DNA from 3 places in the Thioalkalivibrio sp. ALE16 genome. Region 2 is predicted to be linked to each of the others. Evidence: predicted binding sites of a transcription regulator. Region 2 holds the regulator's gene; each other region holds the start of a gene.
What was found. Region 2 encodes sigma-54, which starts transcription at its own class of promoters, with help from an activator protein. Its sites were predicted from a motif close to TGGCANGNTNCNTGCTT; they were not measured.
Positions count from the first base shown of each region.

Region 1: a site for sigma-54 is predicted at 4,449-4,465, ahead of F627_RS0109560 (DUF4168 domain-containing protein). Genes of this name have one in related genera too.
Region 3: a site for sigma-54 is predicted at 5,106-5,122, ahead of fliL (flagellar basal body-associated protein FliL). Genes of this name have one in related genera too.

Region 1 covers NZ_KB906363.1:45,472-52,028, reverse strand. Annotated here, with positions in the region: gene F627_RS0109590 (DUF3683 domain-containing protein) at 1-368, opposite strand, end outside; gene F627_RS16475 (DUF3096 domain-containing protein) at 521-670, opposite strand; gene F627_RS0109580 (MBL fold metallo-hydrolase) at 702-1,619, opposite strand; tRNA gene F627_RS0109575 (tRNA-Gln) at 2,587-2,660, opposite strand; gene rpsI (30S ribosomal protein S9) at 2,704-3,096, opposite strand; gene rplM (50S ribosomal protein L13) at 3,128-3,556, opposite strand; gene F627_RS0109560 (DUF4168 domain-containing protein) at 3,795-4,304, opposite strand; gene F627_RS0109555 (sigma-54 dependent transcriptional regulator) at 4,599-6,026, opposite strand; gene F627_RS0109550 (ATP-binding protein) at 6,023-6,557, opposite strand, start outside.
Region 2 covers NZ_KB906360.1:63,350-69,906, forward strand. Annotated here, with positions in the region: gene F627_RS0107455 (PTS sugar transporter subunit IIA) at 1-439, opposite strand, end outside; gene hpf (ribosome hibernation-promoting factor, HPF/YfiA family) at 443-781, opposite strand; gene F627_RS0107465 (RNA polymerase factor sigma-54) at 798-2,279, opposite strand; gene lptB (LPS export ABC transporter ATP-binding protein) at 2,369-3,139, opposite strand; gene lptA (lipopolysaccharide transport periplasmic protein LptA) at 3,136-3,663, opposite strand; gene lptC (LPS export ABC transporter periplasmic protein LptC) at 3,644-4,189, opposite strand; gene F627_RS0107485 (HAD family hydrolase) at 4,228-4,767, opposite strand; gene F627_RS0107490 (KpsF/GutQ family sugar-phosphate isomerase) at 4,767-5,744, opposite strand; gene F627_RS0107495 (calcium/sodium antiporter) at 5,741-6,557, opposite strand, start outside.
Region 3 covers NZ_KB906358.1:159,960-166,516, reverse strand. Annotated here, with positions in the region: gene fliF (flagellar basal-body MS-ring/collar protein FliF) at 1-186, shown strand, start outside; gene fliG (flagellar motor switch protein FliG) at 176-1,186, shown strand; gene F627_RS0106190 (FliH/SctL family protein) at 1,183-1,902, shown strand; gene F627_RS0106185 (FliI/YscN family ATPase) at 1,899-3,281, shown strand; gene fliJ (flagellar export protein FliJ) at 3,278-3,724, shown strand; gene F627_RS0106175 (flagellar hook-length control protein FliK) at 3,790-4,881, shown strand; gene fliL (flagellar basal body-associated protein FliL) at 5,172-5,669, shown strand; gene fliM (flagellar motor switch protein FliM) at 5,680-6,557, shown strand, end outside.

The DNA of each region.
Region 1 (6,557 bases), on a different contig from region 2:
GCGGTGTCGGTGAATTCCTTGGCAAAGGCGGATACCGCCGCCTGGGCGCGCTGGGCCAGCTTCAATGCCTTTTCGTTGCCATCGGCCCGGGCCGTGATCTGGTCCAGGCGATGCTGCATGGCGTCGATCAGCGCCTTGCGGCGCTTCTTGTCCTCCAGCAGGTCGTCCTGGATATACGGGTTGCGGGTGACCACCCACATGTCCCCCAGGACCTCGAACAGCATGCGCGCGGACACGCCCGTCCGACGCTCCCCACGCAGCTCGTTGAGGAGATCCCAGGTATCGGACCCCAGGAAACGGATGACGATTTCGCGGTCGGAGAAGGAGGTGTAGTTATAGGGTATTTCTCGAACGCGTTCGGCGGTCATTGAGGCGTGGCCCCCCGATCAAAGTGAGGCCAAAGAGTAACGGGTCCGCGCGCCCTGCGCATGAAGTCGCACTGTTGGTCCATGCTTTTGGGCACCAAACTATCCCCCGGGAACCACCCGGGCTCGCGGCCCGGGCGGTCCCGCAGTGTGCCCTACCAGTGGGCCAGGAGCCCCAGCACCCCGATCACGATCAGGTAGATCGCGACGATGTAATTGAGGAGCCGGGGACGGATCAGGATCAGAATCCCCGCCACCAGCGACAGGATGGCCATCAGCAGGCTCGGGTCAATATGCAGCGTCATGCAGCGACTCCCTTGCCGAACGCCGGCGCGTTCAGAACAGTTTTTCTTCCATCTCGAGATAGACCGCGTTGGCATTGCTGCGGTTGGTCTGCTCGAAGGCCGGGAGATCCTCGTAGTCGCTCCAGTCCATGGCCGCGTAGGCCTCGTCGAAGGTCTCCATGTTCTCCACGGCCGCGCCCATGTGCTCGCGCAGCTTCACCAGGTAGTCACGCGTGAACTTCACCGCGCGGCTTGCCTGATCGGTGGCCTCGCCATGCCCCGGGACCAGGAATTTCAGGTCCATCTCCATCAGTTCTTCCAGACGATTGACCCAGTTCTCCGAATCCAGCGCGTCGTCCCCCAGAAACGGGATACGGCCGTCAAAGACGATGTCGCCGGCAAACACCACGCCCGTCTCCTCCACCACCATGATGATGTCGTCGGGTGAATGGGCCGGGCCGGCGTGCACGCAGCGAAAGGTCTTGCCGCCAAGACGGATGGTGTACTCGTCATCGAAGAACTCGTCCGGCGGGATGATCTGCGTGTCCTCGTCCACCCATGGGCTCAGCACTCCGCGACGCTGTTCCAGCCGCGCTACCGCGCCCGGCCCGCCGAGGTAGTCGCGTGCCCGTGCCTGGCCGATGATCTTCGCGTCGGTATGGTCGGCGAATGCCTGCAGGCCGTAGATGTGGTCCGCATGGTAATGCCCGGCGATCACGTACTTGATCGGCTGGTCGGTCACCTCGCGAATCCGGCGGATCATCTCGAAGCCCAGCGGCGGGGTCCCCAGGGCGTCGTAGACCACTACACCCTCGTCGGTCACGACAAATCCGGCGTTCGATGTGTGGCCCTGGTTGTCGGGGTCCGGGATGCCGGAGATCCCGATCATGTACCAGGTGTCCGCGCCCTCCACTTCGTGGGCGGTGGTATCGACGGTCACGGGCTCGTAGGGGTTATCGGGTACCGACATCTTTGCTCCACTCCTCTTCTTGATGCGTATCCATTCGGCCCGTGGACGGGCTCTGCGTTATTGGACGGAGAAAAGACCGGAGAATTCCCTGCAATTCCCGATCCCCGCCCGGGGATTGTAGCGGAGCCGGGAACAACGATGAGAAGCCACCCGAGGAGCACAACCCAGAAGAGGCCGGGCCAACAGCCCTCCACCTTCGGCAGGACGCAGATTGACGCCGCAGGGCCTGAGGGAATGATTGCCACTCACGGGCGCGATCGTGCCTGACCCGTGCCAGAAGCACCGCATGGTTGGTTGCCCGTCAATGCTGAAATGCGGACATGCCAAACCGAGGGGCACACCGCTATGGCGGGGGACCAGGATGATTCGGCGGCTGCCCCGCCTCACCCCTTTGGGGCTGCACGCGCGGCGCGCGCGCAGTGCTCCGCTGCGCTTCGCCGAACCTTCCAGGTTCGAACCCTGGACTCGCTCAAATATCCATAGAAAAGGGCCCCGCGAGGGGGCCCTTCTCCGAAGGTAGCGACCAGTTTGAGGCAAATGACGGTGAGCCCCATCGAGGGGCACACCGCCATGGCTGGGGGACCAGGATGATTCGGCGGCTGCGCCGCCTCACCCCTTCGGGGCTGCACGCGCGGCGCGCGCGCAGTGCTCCGCTGCGCTTCGCCGAACCTTCCAGGTTCGAACCCTGGACTCGCTCAAATATCCATAGAAAAGGGCCCCGCGAAGGGGCTTCACCTGAAGGAGTGACCATTCTGAAGCAAATGACGGTGAGCCCCATCGAGGGGCACACCGCCATGGCTGGGGGACCAGGATGATTCGGCGGCTACGCCGCCTCACCCCTTCGGGGCTGCACGCGCGGCGCGCGTGCAGTGCTCCGCTGCGCTTCGCCGAACCTTCCAGGTTCGAACCCTGGGCTCGCTCATATATCCATAGAAAAGGGCCCCACGAGGGGGCCCTTTTCTATGGATGGCTGGGGGACCAGGATTCGAACCTGGGTTGACGGAGTCAGAGTCCGTAGTCCTACCGCTAGACGATCCCCCAGTAAACCGGATCGCGTGCGTCCCGCAGAAACTCGAGGCGAATTTTAACGCTTCGAGTACTGGGTTGCACGGCGGGCCTTGCGCAGGCCGATCTTCTTCCGCTCCACCTCGCGGGCATCGCGGGTCAGATGACCACCACGACGCAGCGGCGAGCGCAGCTCTTCGTTGTACTGCACCAGGGCGCGGGCAATGCCCAGGCGGATCGCACCGGCCTGGCCGTTACCACCACCGCCCTCGACGGTTGCGATCACGTCGAAGTTTTCGGTGGACTCGGTCGCCTCCAGCGGCTGGCGCACGACCATGCGCGAGGTCTGGCGGCCGAAGAACTCGTCCAGCGGCTTCTGGTTAACCGTGATGTTGCCCGTACCCGGGCGCAGGAAGACGCGCGCAGCGGCGGTCTTGCGGCGGCCGGTGCCGTAATACTGATTGGTAGCCATTCGGATCGATTCCCTTGCTGATTCTGGCGGCTCAGACTTCGAGCGGCTGCGGCTGCTGGGCCGTATGCCGGTGTTCGGTGCCGGCGTAGACCTTGAGCTTCTTGAACATGGCCCGGCCAAGCGGGTTGCGCGGCAGCATGCCCTTCACGGCAAGCTCCAGCACCTTCTCCGGATGACGCTCGATCATCTGGGTGAAGTTGGCTTCCTTGATGCCACCCGGATAACCGGTGTGGTGGAAGTACTTCTTGTCCATGGCCTTGTTGCCGGAGACGCGAATCTTCTCCGCGTTGATCACGACGATGTAGTCGCCGGTATCGACATGCGGCGTGTACACGGGCTTGTGCTTCCCGCGCAGACGGCGTGCGATCTCCGTGGCGAGTCGGCCGAGGGTCTTGCCGTCGGCGTCGACGAGAAACCAGTCGCGTTCGACTTCGGCCGGCTTGGCGCTGATGGTACTCATGATGTTCGATGCTCCGAGGTCGGGGCGATTCAGAAAGCGCGCAAGAATAACGCTTCCCTTCACCCGATTCAAGCAAAAGGGACAATTCGCGAGACGGGCCGTGCTCGACGTCCACCGGAGGCGACGTGGCGGGCCGGGGCCTGCGCGAGCACCCTCCGCACATAATAAAGGGGCCGCCCCGAAGGGCGGCCCCCCTTGCAGGCCCCGGGCGCAAGGCCCGGGGCGGCACACAACCCGTTTACAGCTGGGCTTCGGCGCGCTCCTGCACTTCCTGCATCAGCTCGGGGTCGTTCTGCAGGGCCATGGCGACTTCGTTGTATTCCTCGACGCTCATGCCCGTGTCTTCCACGGCGCTGACCATTTCGTCCTGAGCTTCCTGCTGCATGGACTGCGCCTCGGTCTCGTCCTCGGCGTTCTGCAGGCGGTCAGCGAAGTCCTCGCGCACTTCCTGCACCGCGACGAAGGCGGTCACGAAGGTGTCAATGTCCTCTTCGCTCAGGTCCACCTCGGGGGCTTCCTGCATCGGGGCTCCGCCCTGGGCCGCGCCACCCTGCGGCGGCTGGCCGCCCTGGGCACCGCCGCCGGCGCCGGCACCGCCTTCCTGGGCCGGGGGCTGGCCACCCTGGGCGCCGCCCATGTCGCCACCGCCGGCGCCGCCTTCGGCACCACCATACTGGGCGGAGGCCGCGCCACCGACGGCAAACAGGGAAGTCAGGGCCATCGCGAGGATCGTCTTGCGCATATTCATCATGTTGCTCCTTTTCCTTTGGTTCGATCGGATCTTGCGGCCGACCGGGACCCGCTCGAGGCGCCCCCGGTCCAGCCGCGCCGCAACCGTGTGAGGAGGAATGAGCCCGTGCGGGCTGCGCTTCTCCGATTGCTGCCTGAGGAGGAGCAGGCATCGTGCCAACAATGGCAACCGGGGAGACATTCTATAGTAATCAGATGGTTAGGACTGAATCAGCTGACATGGCGTCCGCCGACGGCGGGATTGTGAATGGGTCATAATGACACATGGGTCAGCTCGACCCGGGTCAGGATGTCACGACGGGTCGGATTCGCCGAGCTTGCGGTAGAGCGTCTTGCGTCCGATGCCGAGGATGCGCGCGGCCCGCTGCTTGTTGCCGTCCACGTGCTCCAGGACCCGCTGAATGTACTCGCGCTCACGCTCTTCCAGCGTCGGCCATTGGGTGTCGTCGCCGACTCCCGCTACGGGTAACACCTCTGCGCCGGCACCACCGGCGGCCACACCCGCATCTTCGCCGCCGATCGCGAACACGCGTTCCGGCAGGTCCCGGGTCTCGATCACCTCGCCCGTGGCCAGGGTGGCGGCGCGCTCGATGAGGCTGGCCAGTTCGCGTACGTTCCCGGGGAAGGGGTAGCGCACCAGCGCGCGCAGGGCCTCCGGGCTGAGACGCCGCTCGGGCAGGCCTCGGGCCAGGGCTTGCTGGCGCAGGAACTGCAGGGCCAGGTACTCGATATCGTCACCGCGTTCTCGCAGCGGCGGGATCTCGATCCGGAAGGTCTCCAGACGATAGTAGAGATCCTCGCGGAAACGGCCGTCGGCCATGTGCGCCTGCAGGTCCTGGTGGGTGGCCGCGACGATACGCACATCCGTCTCGATCTCCTCGTTGGCGCCCACCGGGCGCACCCGTCCGTCCTGCAGCAGGCGCAGCAGCTTGCTTTGCATCGCCACCGGCATCTCGGCGATCTCGTCCAGGAACAGGGTTCCCCCATGTGCCTCGGTGAACAGTCCTCGACGGGCACCCTTGGCCCCACTGAAGGCACCCGCTACATGCCCCAGCAGCTCCGACTCCAGCAGGGCCTCGGGGATGCCGGCGCAGTTGAGCGCGACGAACGGCCCGTGCGCCCGGTCACTTTCCGCGTGCAGCGCCCGCGCCACCAGCTCCTTCCCGGTCCCGGACTCGCCGGTAATCAGGACGCTGCCGTCGGCGGCCGCGATCCGCCGGATCAGGTCGAACATCTGCAGCATGGCCGGACTGTGTCCCTGCATGCCATGAAACCCGTCGGCCTGGGCGAGCACCTCGCGATAGCGCCGCACCTCGTCCTTCAGGCGACGCGCCTCGGTTACCCGGTCAGCAGCCAGGCGCAGATGATCGAGGTCCACCGGCTTGGTCAGAAAGTCGTCCGCCCCCGCCTTCAGCGCGGCCACGGCCTGATCGATGGTCCCGAAGCCCGTCAGCATGATGAAGCCCGGCGCCGGCACCCGGGCGCGCGCGTCCTCGAGCACCTGAAACCCGTCGGCGCCCGGCAGACGCAGGTCACTGACCACCAGACTGAAGGCCTGCTGTGCCAGTGCCCGCGCGGCGTCCTCGGCGCTGCCTACCGCGGTGACCGCGTAGCCGGCCTCGGCCAGCTCCTCGTGCAGCAATTCGCGATGTCCGCGGTCGTCCTCCACCACAAGGACCGATTCCGGGGGCGCGGCGGGTGTTTGTGGCGCGGCGCTCATAGGCGCGTCTCCTGCGGTTCGTCAGTGGCCAGCGGCAGATGCACGACAAAGCGGGTCTCCCCGGGCACGCTGCGATCCAGCGCGACCGTGCCGCGATGATCTTCCAGTGCCACCTGGACAACAGCCAGCCCCAGTCCGGTTCCCTCGCCCGTGGGTTTGGTGGTGAAGAAGGGCTCGAACAGGCGCGCCGCCTGTTCGTCGTCGATCCCGCGCCCGGCGGTCGGACCGTCATCGGCCACCACCAGGGTTACCCGGTCGGCCTCCGCCCGCCAGTGGACCCGCACCTCACCGGCGGCCGCCTGGGCCGCGTTCTCCAGCAGGTTCTCCAGCGCCTGTCCGAGGCGCAGACGATCGGCCGCGACGACCAGCGCCTCCCCGTCCACCTGGAACCGGATCGCGTCGGGCGCGTGCCGCGCGCGCACCCGCTCGACCAGGTCGCCGACCAGTTGCGCGAGGTCCAGGGGGCGTTCCTGCAGGGGATTGCGACGGGCAAAGTCCAGCAACTGCCGCACGATGGTCTCCACCCGCTCG
Region 2 (6,557 bases):
CCTGTTCCAGGCTGGCGGCATCGCCGGCCCGGCGCAGGGCGGCAATGGTGTCCGGTTGCGAAAGCCCGCGCGCCAGCTGGGCCAGCAGGTCGAGGTGATCGCTGGTGGCGGCCTCCGGGACCAGCAGGGCGATCAGGATGTCGACCGGCTCGTGGTCCATGGCGTCAAAGTCGACGCCGCTCTCCAGGCGCAGGACGGCCACGCGCGGAGCCTCGAGATCGGCCAGGCGGCCATGGGGGATCGCAACCCCATGGCCCAGGCCGGTGGAGCCCAGCTTTTCGCGCGCGGACAGGGCCTCGAAGATCGCGGTGCTGCCCGGTCCGCCGGCATCACCGCCGCCGGCGAGGAGTTCCGACAGGGCCTCCAGGGCCCGCTTCTGACTGGAGCATTCCGGCTCCAGGCGGATGCGCTCGGCGGTGATCAGCTCGGCAATGGACATGGGTCAGGAGGCCTGCTCGCGGTTGCGCTGGGCGCCCTCGGCCCGGTGATGATCCTTGACCTTTTCCTTGTGCTTGATCAGCTGGCGGTCGACCTTGTCGATCAGCGCGTCGATGGCGGCGTACATGTCCTCGTGGGAGGCCTCGGCGTGGATGTGATTGCCGCTGACCTGGAGATTCGCCTCGGCCTTGTTGAACTGGTTCTGGGTCTTCTCGTGGGTCAGCACGACGTGCACGTCGATGACCTTGTCGAAGTGGCGCTCCAGCTTCGCGAACTTCTCGTTGACGTAGTCGCGCAGGGCGTCGGTGAGGTCCACATGGTGGCCGGTCAGGTTGATCTGCATGGTCGGGACTCCTTGGTTACTTGTGGCCGGTGGGCATGGAGGCCATCTGCCGGCGTTCGCTGGATGAAGGGATGTGCATCGCCTCGCGGTACTTGGCCACGGTGCGACGCGCCACATTGATGCCCCGGTCCGCCAGGATCTGGGCGAGCCGGGCATCGCTGAGCGGCTTGTTCGCGGGTTCGTCGTCGATCAATTCGCGAATCATGGCACGGATGGCGGTGGCGGAACACTCGCCACCGTCGTTGGTGCCGACGTGGCTGGAGAAGAAATACTTGAACTCGAAGACCCCGCGCGGGGTGTGCATGTATTTCTGGGTGGTCACCCGGGAGATGGTCGATTCGTGCATCTCCAGGATCTCGGCGATATCGCGCAGGATCAATGGCTGCATCGCGACCTCGCCATGTTCCAGGAAGCCTTGCTGGCGATGGACAATCGCCTCGGCAACGCGGAGCAGGGTGTCGTTGCGGCTGTGCAGGCTCTTCAGGAACCAGCGCGCCTCCTGCAGCTGGTCGCGCATGAAGGCACTGTCGCGGGCATCCGATACCTGGCGCACCATGCCGGCGTAGAGGTCGTTGATACGGATGCGTGGCGCGATCTCCGGGTTCAGCTCCACGCGCCAGCCCTCCGGGGTGTGGCGCACGTAGACATCGGGCACCACGTATTCGGAGGTGGCGGCACTGATCTGCGCGCCCGGTCGCGGGTTCAGGGTGCGGATCAGGTCCAGGGCGCGCGCCAGTTCGTCCGGGTCGCGCACACCCGACTGGCGTTGCAGGGCTTTATAATCGCGCTTGCCCAGGCTGTCCATGCCGTGTTCCAGGATCGCCCGGGCGGCCTCGCGGGCGGGGGCGTCCGGGGCCAGTTCGCGCAGCTGAATCTCCAGGCATTCGCGCAGATCGCGCGCGCCCACGCCCAGGGGGTCGCACTGCTGGATCCAGTGCAGGACTGCCTCGACCTCATCCACGCCGACGGGCTCTTCCTCGCCGCGGCTGATGGTCTCGGCCAGGGCCTCGAGGTCGCCTTCGAGATAGCCGTCGGGGCTGATCGCGTCGATCAGGGCCGCGCCGATGCGCTGGTCGCGCGGAGTCAGGTGGCTCAGGTGCAGCTGCCACAGCAGGTGGTCCTGCAGGCCCTCGCCGTCGTCGTCGCTGGTGTTTTCCAGCGGGTCGCGGTCATCCACGCCCTTGGGGGCGGGCGGCGGTTCGTAGATGTCGTCCCAGCGGCTGTCGGTGGTGAGCTCCTCGGGAATCACCTCATCGCTGGTGGTAGTGGCCTCCATGCGGTCGCCTTCCACCACCTCGCCCTCCGCGTCCAGGCGCTCGGCCCCGCCCATGTCGTCCTCGTCTTCCACCTGTTCCAGCATGGGGTTGCTCTCCAGCGCCTGCTGGATCTCCACCTGCAGCTCGAGCGTGGACAACTGCAACAGGCGGATCGCCTGCTGCAGTTGCGGGGTCATGGTGAGCGTTTGACCCAGCTGAAGATTCAGGCCGGGTTTCAGCATTGGCTGTGCGGGTCGCGGGTGACCATAAGAGCAATCTTAAATGCTGCCTCGTGGTTTGTGCACCGGCGCGGGTTGTGCGCGTGCCGGAATCACAGGCGGAAATTCTCGCCGAGATAGACCCGGCGCACCTGGGGATCGGCCAGTAGCTCGTCGGGTGTCCCGGCGGCCAGCAGGCGCCCCTCGCTCAGAATATAGGCCCTGTGGCAGATCCCGAGGGTTTCGCGCACGTTGTGATCGGAGATCAGAACACCGATGCCGCGCGCTGCAAGGTGGCGAATTACATCCTGGATATCGCCCACCGAGATCGGGTCCACCCCGGCAAAGGGCTCGTCCAGGCAGATGAATTGCGGGTCACCGGCCAGCGCCCGCGCAATCTCGGCGCGCCGACGTTCGCCGCCGGACAGCGCGATCCCGGGGCTGTGGCGCACGGTCTCGAGCTGAAACTCCTCGATCAGGGCGTCGCCGATACGCCGGCGTTCGTGGCGGTCCAGTCCGGGGCGCAGCTCCAGCACGGCCTGCAGGTTGTCCCACACGCTCAGGCGGCGAAAGATCGAGGCCTCCTGGGGCAGGTAGCCGAGACCGGCGCGGGCGCGCACGTGGATGGGCGCGCGGGTGATGTCGTGCCCGCCCAGGGTGATGCGCCCGGCGTTAGGGCGGATCAGCCCAACCAGGCTGTAGAAGCAGGTGGTCTTGCCGGCGCCGTTGGGACCCAGCAGGCCGACCACTTCACCGGGTGCGAGGTCGACATCCACCTGGTCGAGCACGGTGCGCTGGCCGTAGCGCTTGGTCAGTTCGCGCCCGATCAGGCGATCACGGGCCTCGGCGGGTGCCGGCGCCGGGCTGGTGGCGGGTGCGTTCATTCGTCGTCGCGTGGCTGGATGGTGATGCGTACGCGTTCGCTGTCGCCCTCGCCGCGTTCGGCCTCGATCACGTCGGTGGTCAGGTCGTAGGTGATGCGCTTGCCGCGCGCCTCTTCGCGGGTGGTGATCACATGGGCCTGGTCGGTGAGGATCATGCGGTCCTCGTTCAGCAGGTAGTCGATGCGCAGCGCGGTGGCGATGCGCATCTCGCCGGTCTCGGGGTCGGGGGATTCCAGGCGGGCCGGCTCGCCGTGGGCCTCCATCTCGTAGGGGCGACGATCCCGGGTGCGCACGTAGACCGTGTCGGCCTCCAGCGTCATGTCGCCGCGGATCACGATCACGTCCCCGGTGTAGGTGCCCAGGCCCTGGCGTTCGTCCATCTCCGCGCGGTCGGCGGTGATCTCCACCGGCAGCGAGGGTCCCGATCCCTGCTGGCCCAGGGCCGGCGTCGCCAGCAGGGCGGAGAGGAGGCCGGCCGCCGCAAGCAGGCCCGGCAGGCGGCGGCTATTCGGGATCGGGGTCATGCGCGGGGTCCTCCTCGCTCGCCTCGCTGTAGAGCGAGTACACGTCATGGAACAGCTCTATGGTATCCGCTCGCGAGTCCACGCGCAGGCCGGTGCCGCGCTGGAACAGCCCGGGCTGGTTCAGGGTGGAGAGGGCCTTCGAGGTGGCGACCATGGTGTCTGTGGCGATGCGTACATCCCGCGAGTCGATCACCGTCTGCACGCGTTCGCCGCGGGCTGGTTGTACGCCGTGGGTGGGGCCGACCAGGTCCAGGGTTTCGTCAGCCGGGCGGTGCAGGGCCGCCGGGGCGGTCCAGCGCCATTCGATACCGCCATCGGCGAACAGGTCGAGTTCCGGGGCATCCACCCACTGCGGCCCGTCGCGGCCGAATTCGCGCAGTCGGGTGCCCTGCAGCCGGTGGGTCCGCTCACCGTCGTCGCCGGTGGCGTGCAGCGTGAATCCGTCGATCTGCAGGGTCACCTCGCCCTCGGGCGGGGTGACCTCGGCGGTTGCGGGGCTTGCGCACGCCAGCGTGAACAGGACCAACGGCGGCGCCAGACCGTACCGGTTGCGTCTCCGCCGGCTCATCCGTTCAGGTAGGTCTCGAGCAGGGCGTCCAGCCGGTCCTGCGCGGCCAGCAGCCCCTCGCAGGCCTCGCGCACGGCGCCGCGCCCGCCGTGGGCCTCGGTGACCCACTGGGCGTGGCGGCATACCAGCGGGTGGGCGTCCCCGACCGCGATCCCGAGCCCGACCCGCTGCATGGCCGGCAGATCGACGATGTCGTCGCCCATGAAGGCGGCTTCCGCCGGGTCATGGCCGGTGCGCTGCAGCAACTCGTGCAGGGCCTCGCCCTTGTCGCGGCGGCCCTGGATCAGGTGCTCCACGCCCAGGTCCCGCATGCGGTGTTCGACCACCCCGGAGGTGCGCCCGGTCAGGATGGCGATGTCGAGGCCGCCGTCCAGCGCCAGGCGGATCCCGTGGCCGTCGCGGCTGTTGAAGGCCTTGTACTGCTCGCCGCCATCGCCCAGGAACAGGCTGCCGTCGGTCAGCACGCCGTCCACGTCCAGAATCAGCAGGCGTACGGCTTGCTGGCGGGTGCGCAGGGTCGCGGCATCCAGGTTCATCAGGCCACCCCGGCGCGCAGCAGGTCGTGCATGTTGATCACGCCGACCAGACGCTGGTCGGTGTCGGTGACCGGCAGGGCGTTGATGCGCCGGCTCTCCATGGTCTCGAGTGCCGTGACCGCCAGCCAGTCGGGCTGCGCGGTGTGGCCGCCGGTGGTCATCGCCTCGCCGATGGTCAGGCCGTCCAGGCTGTGCCCGGCATCCAGGGTGCGGCGCAGGTCGCCATCGGTGAACACGCCCTGGATGCGGTCGTCGGCGCCGGCCACGATCACCAGCCCGAGGCCCTTGCGGGTGATCTCGAACAGGGCGTCCTTCAGCGGGGCCTCCGGCGTGATGCGCGGGATCGCGTCGCCGGTGTGCATGATGTCGGCGACATGCACCAGCAGCCGCCGGCCCAGCCGGCCGCCGGGGTGCGAGCGGGCGAAGTCGTTGGCGGTGAAGCCGCGTGCATCCAGTACCGCGACCGCCAGGGCGTCGCCCATCGCCAGCGCCGCGGTGGTGCTGGAGGTGGGGGCCAGGCCCAGCGGGCAGGCCTCGCGCTCGACACTGACATCGAGGTGCACGGTGGCGTCGGCGCCCAGGCGCGAGCCGGGGTTGCCGGTCATCGCGATCAGCGGCACGCCCAGGCGCCGGATCAGCGGCAGGATGGTGAGGATTTCGTCGGTCTCGCCGGAGTTCGACAGCGCGATGACCACATCCTCGCGGGTGATCATTCCGAGATCACCATGGCTGGCCTCGCCTGGGTGCACGAAGAACGCGGGGGTGCCGGTGGAGGCCAGGGTCGCGGCCAGCTTGCTGCCAATGTGCCCGGACTTGCCCATGCCGGTGACGATCACGCGGCCCTTGCACTCGAGGATGCAGCGGCAGGCCTCGAGGAAGCTGTCGTCGATGCGCCGGGCGAGGTTGTGCACGGCCTCGGCCTCGTCGTTGAGGACGGCCAGGGCCAGGTTGCGGGTGGTTTCGGGGTTGAAGTTCATGCAGTTGCCGTAATTCCCAAATAGACAAGGTAGCTTGCGAAGGCGATGAGGAGAAGGGCGCCCTGCCAGCGCAGGATCTGCCCCCGGCGGCCCAGCGCGATCAGGAACAGGGCCACCGTCAGTGCCAGCATCACGGGATAGTCGCGTGCCAGGACGTCGGCGTCGATTGCCAGCGGCGCGATCAGGGCCGGAACCGCCAGCACCGCGAGCAGGTTGAACAGGTTGGAGCCGACCACGTTGCCGATCGCCAGCCCCGCCTCGCGGCGGAAGGCGGCGACCACCGATGTGGCCAGCTCGGGCAGGCTGGTGCCGATCGCGACGATGGTCAGGCCGATGACCAGATCGCTGACCCCCAGTTGTTCGGCGATTTCCACCGCGCCCCAGACCAGGGCCTGGCTGCTGGCCAGCAGGAGCAGTAGCCCGAACACCAGCCAGGCAATCGCGGGACCGAGGCGATCGCTGTCCGGGATGGTCTCCACCATGCCGCGCACGACTTCGGGGGTATCCTCGCCCGAGGCCTGTTGCGCGCGGCGGGCGGTCAACGCCATCCAGGCGGTGAATGCGGTCAGTCCCGCGAGCAGGGCGATGCCTTCCATCCGGCCCAGCTCGCCGCCGACCAGCAGGAGCAGGACGCCGAAGCTGACCAGCAACAGGATCGGCAGTTCGCGGCGAACCATGCCGCGGCCGATCGCCAGCGGTGCGACCACCGCGGCGGCCCCCAGCACCAGTGCGATGTTAGCGATGTTCGAACCGATCGCGTTGCCTACCGCCACGCCCGGGTTGCCCTGCAGGCTCGCGAGGACCGAGACCACG
Region 3 (6,557 bases), on a different contig from region 2:
ACCGACGAGTCCGGCGGCGAGGCCGGCATGGGGCCGAGCGAGGGTTCGGCCGTGGCCGCGCTGACGGGTCCCAAGGGTCCGGATCAGCAGGAGATGGATCTGGAGGCCGTGCGCGAGATGGTCCGCGAGGATCCCAAGCGCGTGGCGCAGGTAATGAAGACCTGGTTGGGTGACGATGGCCGCTGACAAGAACTCCAAGCTGGAAGGCGCCGAGCGCGCCGCCGTGTTCATGATGAGCCTGGGCGAGGATGCCGCCGCCGAGGTCATGCGCCACATGGGGCCCAAGGAGGTGCAGAAGATCGGCACCGCCATGGCCTCGATGGACCGCATCTCGCGCAGCGATGTGAACGCCGCGCTGCACGAGTTCTCCACCCATGTGCAGGAACAGACTGCGCTGGGCGTGGGCGCCGACGAATACGTGCGCAGCGTCATGGAGAGCGCGCTGGGCGACAAGGCCTCGGGCCTGATCGACCGCATCCTGCTGGGACGCAATTCCAAGGGCATCGAGGCCCTCAAGTGGCTGGACCCGCGCGCCATCGCGGACATGCTGCGCAATGAGCATCCGCAGATCGTGGCCATCGTGCTGTCCCATCTCGATTCCGACCAGGCCTCCGACACCCTGCAGTACCTGCCCGCGCGGGTGCAGTCCGACATCGTGATGCGCATCGCCACCATGGATGGCGTGCAGCCCCAGGCCCTGCAGGAACTCGACGAGATCCTCGACCGGCAACTCTCCGGTAATGCGGCGAGCAAGACCTCGATGCTGGGGGGCGTGCGCTCGGCGGCCAACATCATGAACCTGATGGAGGGTTCGCGGGAGGCCGAGATCATGGAGACGATCAAGGAGTCGGATTCCGATCTGGGCACGCGTATCGAGGAAGAGATGTTTGTCTTCGATAACCTGGTGGATATCGACGACCGTGGCATCCAGACGCTGATGCGCGAGATCCAGACCGAATCCCTGGTGCTTGCGCTGAAGGGCGCCGACGACGACCTGAAGGACAAGATCTTCCGCAACATGTCCAAGCGCGCCGGCGAGATGCTGCGCGAGGACCTCGAGGCCAAGGGCCCGGTCCGAGTCAGCGAGGTCGAGGCCGCGCAGAAGGAGATCCTGTCGGTGGCTCGGCGCCTGGCCGAGAACGGCGACATTGTGCTTGGCGGTGGCGGTAGCGAGGCCATGTTGTGAGCGACAGCTCGGCGGCCAGGCTGTATACCGACGCCTCGGCGTCGCTGTGGGAGCCGCCGGAGATCGGTGACGACGGTGTCCATCCCCCGCGCCGTCTGCCCACCGCCGCCGAGATTGAGGCGATCGAGGAAGAGGCGCGCAAGAACGGTTTCGAGTCTGGCTATGCCGAAGGTCACGAACTGGGCCAGAAGGAGGCGGAAAAGGCGGCCCGGGCGCGCGAGGACAAGAAACTGCGCGAAACGGTGGCCGCACTGGAGGCAGTGGCCGGTAGTCTCGCCGATCCGCTGGCCGATGCAGCCGACGCCCTGGAGCCGGAGCTTTTGGCCCTGGTGACGGTCCTGGCGCGCAAGGTCGTGCAAAGCGAGCTGGAGTCCCGGCCGGAGCAGATCCGGGCGGTTCTCGAGGGCGCTCTGGCTCAGTTGCCGGGACGCAACCAGGAGGTGCGGGTGCATCTGAACCCGGAGGACCAGGGGCTGGTCGAGACCTACGCCGAGCGCGCGGACGCGCGCATCACCTGGGTCCCGGATCCGGGCCTGGCACGCGGCGGGTGCCGGGTGGAGGCGGGCGCGGCGAGCGTGGACGCGAGCCTGGAGCGGCGCTTGCAGCATGCGGTCGAGGCCCTGTGGAACGGCGAGTATGCCCCGGCCGCTGACGCCGAGCCCCGGGATGACAGCGCCCATCAGGCGTCCGACCGCCCGGATGCGGAGGAGTCATGAGCACTCCGATCGACGAACTGAGCCGCAAGGGCCGCGAACGTCTGAGCACGGGGCTTCTGGACCGGTTGCAGCAGTCCCGGGGTCGCGTGGAGCGGGTCAACCCACCCCAGGCGGAGGGGCATCTGTCGCGCCTGACCGGCCTGACGCTGGAGGCCGAGGGTCTGCGCCTGCCGATTGGCGGGCGCGCCCTGATCCACGGCGAAACCGGGGAGCCGGTGCCGGCGGAGGTGGTCGGTTTCCAGAACGAGCGCACCTTCCTGATGCCGGAGGAGCTGGCCACCGGGTTGACCCCCGGGGCGCGCATCGAACCGCTGGACAACCAGCGCCAGATCCCGGTGGGCGAGGGGCTTCTGGGACGGGTGATCGATGCCAACGGGGCACCCCTGGATGGCCAGGGGCCGATCCGCACCCATGATTTTGGGCCGCTGGCCGGGCGTCCGATCAACCCGCTGCAGCGTGCGCCCGTGCGCGAGCCGCTGGATGTCGGGATCCGGGCGATCAACGGCCTGTTGTCGGTGGGGCGCGGCCAGCGGCTGGGCCTGTTCGCGGGTTCGGGGGTCGGCAAGAGCGTTCTGCTGGGCATGATGACGCGCAACACCACAGCGGACGTAATCGTGGTCGGCCTGATCGGCGAGCGTGGTCGCGAGGTGAATGAGTTCATCCACGAGATCCTGGACGAGGAGTCGCGTACCCGTACCGTGGTGGTGGCGGTTCCCGCGGATCAGTCGCCGCTGCTGCGCCAGCATGGTGCCTGGGTGGCCACGGCGGTGGCCGAGCATTTCCGGGACCAGGGGCTGCACGTGCTCCTGCTGATGGACTCCCTGACCCGGTTTGCCCAGGGGGCGCGCGAGATCGCGATGGCCATTGGCGAGCCGCCTGCTTCCAAAGGCTATGCGGCGTCGGTGTTCGCGCGCCTGCCACAGCTGGTGGAGCGGGCGGGCAATGGCGATGTCGGCGGGGGCTCGATCACGGCCTTCTACACCGTGCTGGCCGAGGGTGATGACCAGAACGACCCCATTGTGGACGCAGCGCGGGCCATCCTCGACGGCCATGTGGTGCTCTCGCGGGAGATCGCGGAGACGGGCCGCTACCCGGCCATTGATGTCGGGGCGTCGGTCTCGCGTGTGATGTCGTCACTGATCACTCCGGAACACGAACGCGCGGCCCGCCGCTTTCGTGATCTGGCCGCCACCTACATGCGCAATCGCGACCTCATCGCGGTGGGGGCCTACCGCAAGGGTGCCGATCCGCATCTGGACGAGGCGGTGGCGATGCATGAACGCCTGGAGGCCTATCTGGGGCAGGGCCGCGACGAGGCCGTCAGCTTCGACCGCGCCCGGGATGATCTGCTGGCACTGGTCGGGGGTGGCGCGGCATGAACCCGAAGCGCCTGGAGCGCCTGCTGCGGCTGCGCAAGATCGAGGAAAGCGAGGCGACGCGCCAGCTGGGCGAGCGGCTGCAGCAACTGGATGCCATCGCCGGGCAGCGCGAGCGCCTGGAGACCTATCAGCGGGAATACCTGCAGGCAACCCTGCCAGACGATGCCAATGCGCTGAAGTGGCTGGCCGGCATGCGCGACCAGCTGCGCTCGGCGCTGGAGCAGCAGGATCTGCGCATCCAGGCGGCCGAGTCCCAGGTGGAGACGGCGCGCCAGGAGTGGCTGGAACGCCATCGAAACAGCCTCTCGCTGGAGAAGCTGCTCGAGCGCCGGCGGGCCGAGACCGCGCGGCATGACGCGCGGCGTCAGCAGACGGAACAGGATATGTGGGCCACCCGCCAGGCCCATGCGCGCGAGGCAGACGCGCGTTGGCAGGGTTCTTGAATGGACCCTGGGTATAGATTGAGGCAAGGGCCCGGGGATGACCCCGGCAGACCGAGGATTCGGCAATGATCGCAACACAGAATACGGGCCAGGGCATGCTGCCGCTGCTGCAACTGCTGGGCGGCAGCTCGATGCAGGGCCTGGACGACCTGAAAGGCCTGCAAGGCCGCCTCAAGGGCCAGGACGGCGAGGATTTCCTGGCCATCCTGGAGCCCCAGATGGAGTCGCTGCTGGCCAGCCTGGGCGTTCCCGGCGAGGAACTGGAAGGGCTGGATCTGGAGGCGATGCTGGCGCGATTCCAGGACTTGCTGGACGGGCAGCCCCTGGCCGCGGATCCCGAAGGGGGTGGCAATGCCTTGCCGGTCGCCGCGCTGATGGCTGCGACCCAGGAACCGGGACGAGCCGAGGTGCCCCGCGCCGAAGGTACCCCGGCCCGGGGAGGAGGCGAGGAGCGGGCCCTGCCCGTGAAGCCGCTGCCGGCCGCGGTCATGCGGCTGTTCGTCGAAGCGGCCCAGGCCAACGCCGGACGCGATGGCGCGGTTGCCCTGAAGCCCGACGTGATGGGTGCGCAGGGAGGCATGGCCCGCGACAACGTCCTGGAGATCCTCGCCCAGTGGATGGGGCAGGGGGGTGACGAGGCGCGCCGCGGCCGTTCCGACCCCCTGAGCGGGGTGCTGCCGGCCCAGGGGCTCGGGCAGGCCGAAGGGACGGACGGGGCGCGGGCGCTGCCGCGCCTCGATCTGACACGACTCCTGCAGCAGCCCAACGGGGCCCGGGAGCTGGCCGACCAGGTGCGCATGCTGGCCCAGGCGCAGGGCGGGCGTACCGAACTCAAGCTGCACCCGCCGCAACTGGGCAGCCTGGATGTGCGTGTGCTGGTCGAGGGTGATCGCACCAGTATCCAGTTCATCAGTGCCAATTCGGTGACCCGCGAGGTGCTGGAGGCGGCCATGCCGCGCCTGCGTGACAGCCTGGCCGAGAGCGGCCTGATGCTGGACGATGCGACCGTGTCCGACCACGCGGCCGAGGAGCAGGCGGAGCAGGAGGCCGGCGAGACGGCGCTCTCGGCGGATGACGAGCCCGCCGAGGCCGAGGACCGCGAGGCCGATGGCAGCACGCTCTCCATGCTGAACCGGCGCCTGGACCTGTTTGCTTGATCCCTCCGTCCCGGTGGCAGCCGCGGCCTGTGGCCGTGGCTGCCGGCTCGTTCCTGCGCTGATGCCGGGTTCTCCCTGTTCCCGTGTGCCGCCAAGATTCCGTCTTTCACGGCGGCCGGGCGGCCGATTCTTGACGTTCTTCATGTTTTCCGCGCCCGCTTTTGCTCCGGAACACCGCCAGTAACCAACCGTAACTGACGGATTAAAAAGACTAAAACGACTTCTGGCATCAGCCTTGCTATGGTCTGTACCGAGAACGAATCCTCGGTTTACCGGACAGCGGGTGCGATATGGCAAAGAAGGAAGTCAATCTGGACGACGACGAAGGCGGCGCCCCGAAGAAGGGCGGGAAGGGCAAGCTGATCGTCCTGATCCTGGTCGTCCTGTTGCTCGTAGTCGGCGGTGCGGCCGCCGCCTGGTTCTTCCTGATGGCGGACGGTGACGATACCGAGCAGGTCGAGGCCGGCCCGCCCGAGCGGCTGTACACCAGCCTCGAGCCGATGACGGTGAACATCGAGGCCCCGGGGCGCATCCGCTACCTGCGCGCGGAACTTGCTCTGGTGACCCATGACCCGGCGGTCGCCGAGGCCTTCGAACGGCACCTGCCGGCAATCCGAAACGACCTCCTGGGCATCCTGGCAGAACAGCGCTACGAGGATCTCAATACCCGCGCGGGCAAGGAGGCCCTGGCGGAAGAGCTGAAAGAGACGATCGCCGGGATCCTGCGTTCCCGCGATGCCCCGGACGCGGTCGAGGCCGTGCTGTTCAACGAACTGGTGATGCAGTAGGAGCCCCGTCATGGCACAGACGGATATCCTCAGCCAGGACGAGATCGATGCCCTCCTGCACGGCGTGGACGAGGGCGACGTCGAGACGGAAGACCCGTATCCGAGTGATGGCCAGGCACGCGAATTCAACTTCGCCACCCAGGACCGGATCGTGCGTGGGCGCATGCCCACGCTGGAGATGATCAACGAGCGCTTCGCGCGTCACCTGCGGGTCCGTCTGTTCAACGTGCTGCGTCGCTCCGCCGAGATCTCGGTGGTGGGCACCCGCATCACCAAGTTCTCCGAGTACATGCATTCGCTGTTCGTGCCCACCAGCCTGAACCTGGTGCGCGCGCATCCGTTGCACGGCACCGGGCTGTTCGTGTTCGACCCGAAGCTGGTGTTCATCCTGGTGGACAACTTCTTCGGCGGCGACGGCCGTTACTACACCCGCATCGAGGGGCGTGACTTCACCCCGATGGAGATGAAGGTGGTGCACGGCGTGCTGGAAGGCGCGTTCGAGGACATGCAGAAGGCCTGGCAACCGGTCATGGAGCTGGAGTTCGAGTTCCTGAACTCCGAGGTCAACCCGCAGTTCGCGAATATCGTCTCGCCGACCGAGATCGTGGTGATCAGCGAGTTCCACATCGAGCTCGACGGGGGCGGTGGCAACCTGCACGTGACCCTGCCGTACTCGATGATCGAGCCGATACGCGAGCAGCTGGACACCGGTATCCAGTCGGACCGCTCCGACGTGGACCAGCGCTGGATGCACGCACTCCAGGAGGAGATTCAGACCGCCGAGGTCGAGATCAGCTCCATCCTGGCCGAGACCGAGGTGACCGTGCGCGAGCTGCTGGATATCCAGCCGGGCGACATCATCCCGGTTGATCTCCCCGAGAAGATTTC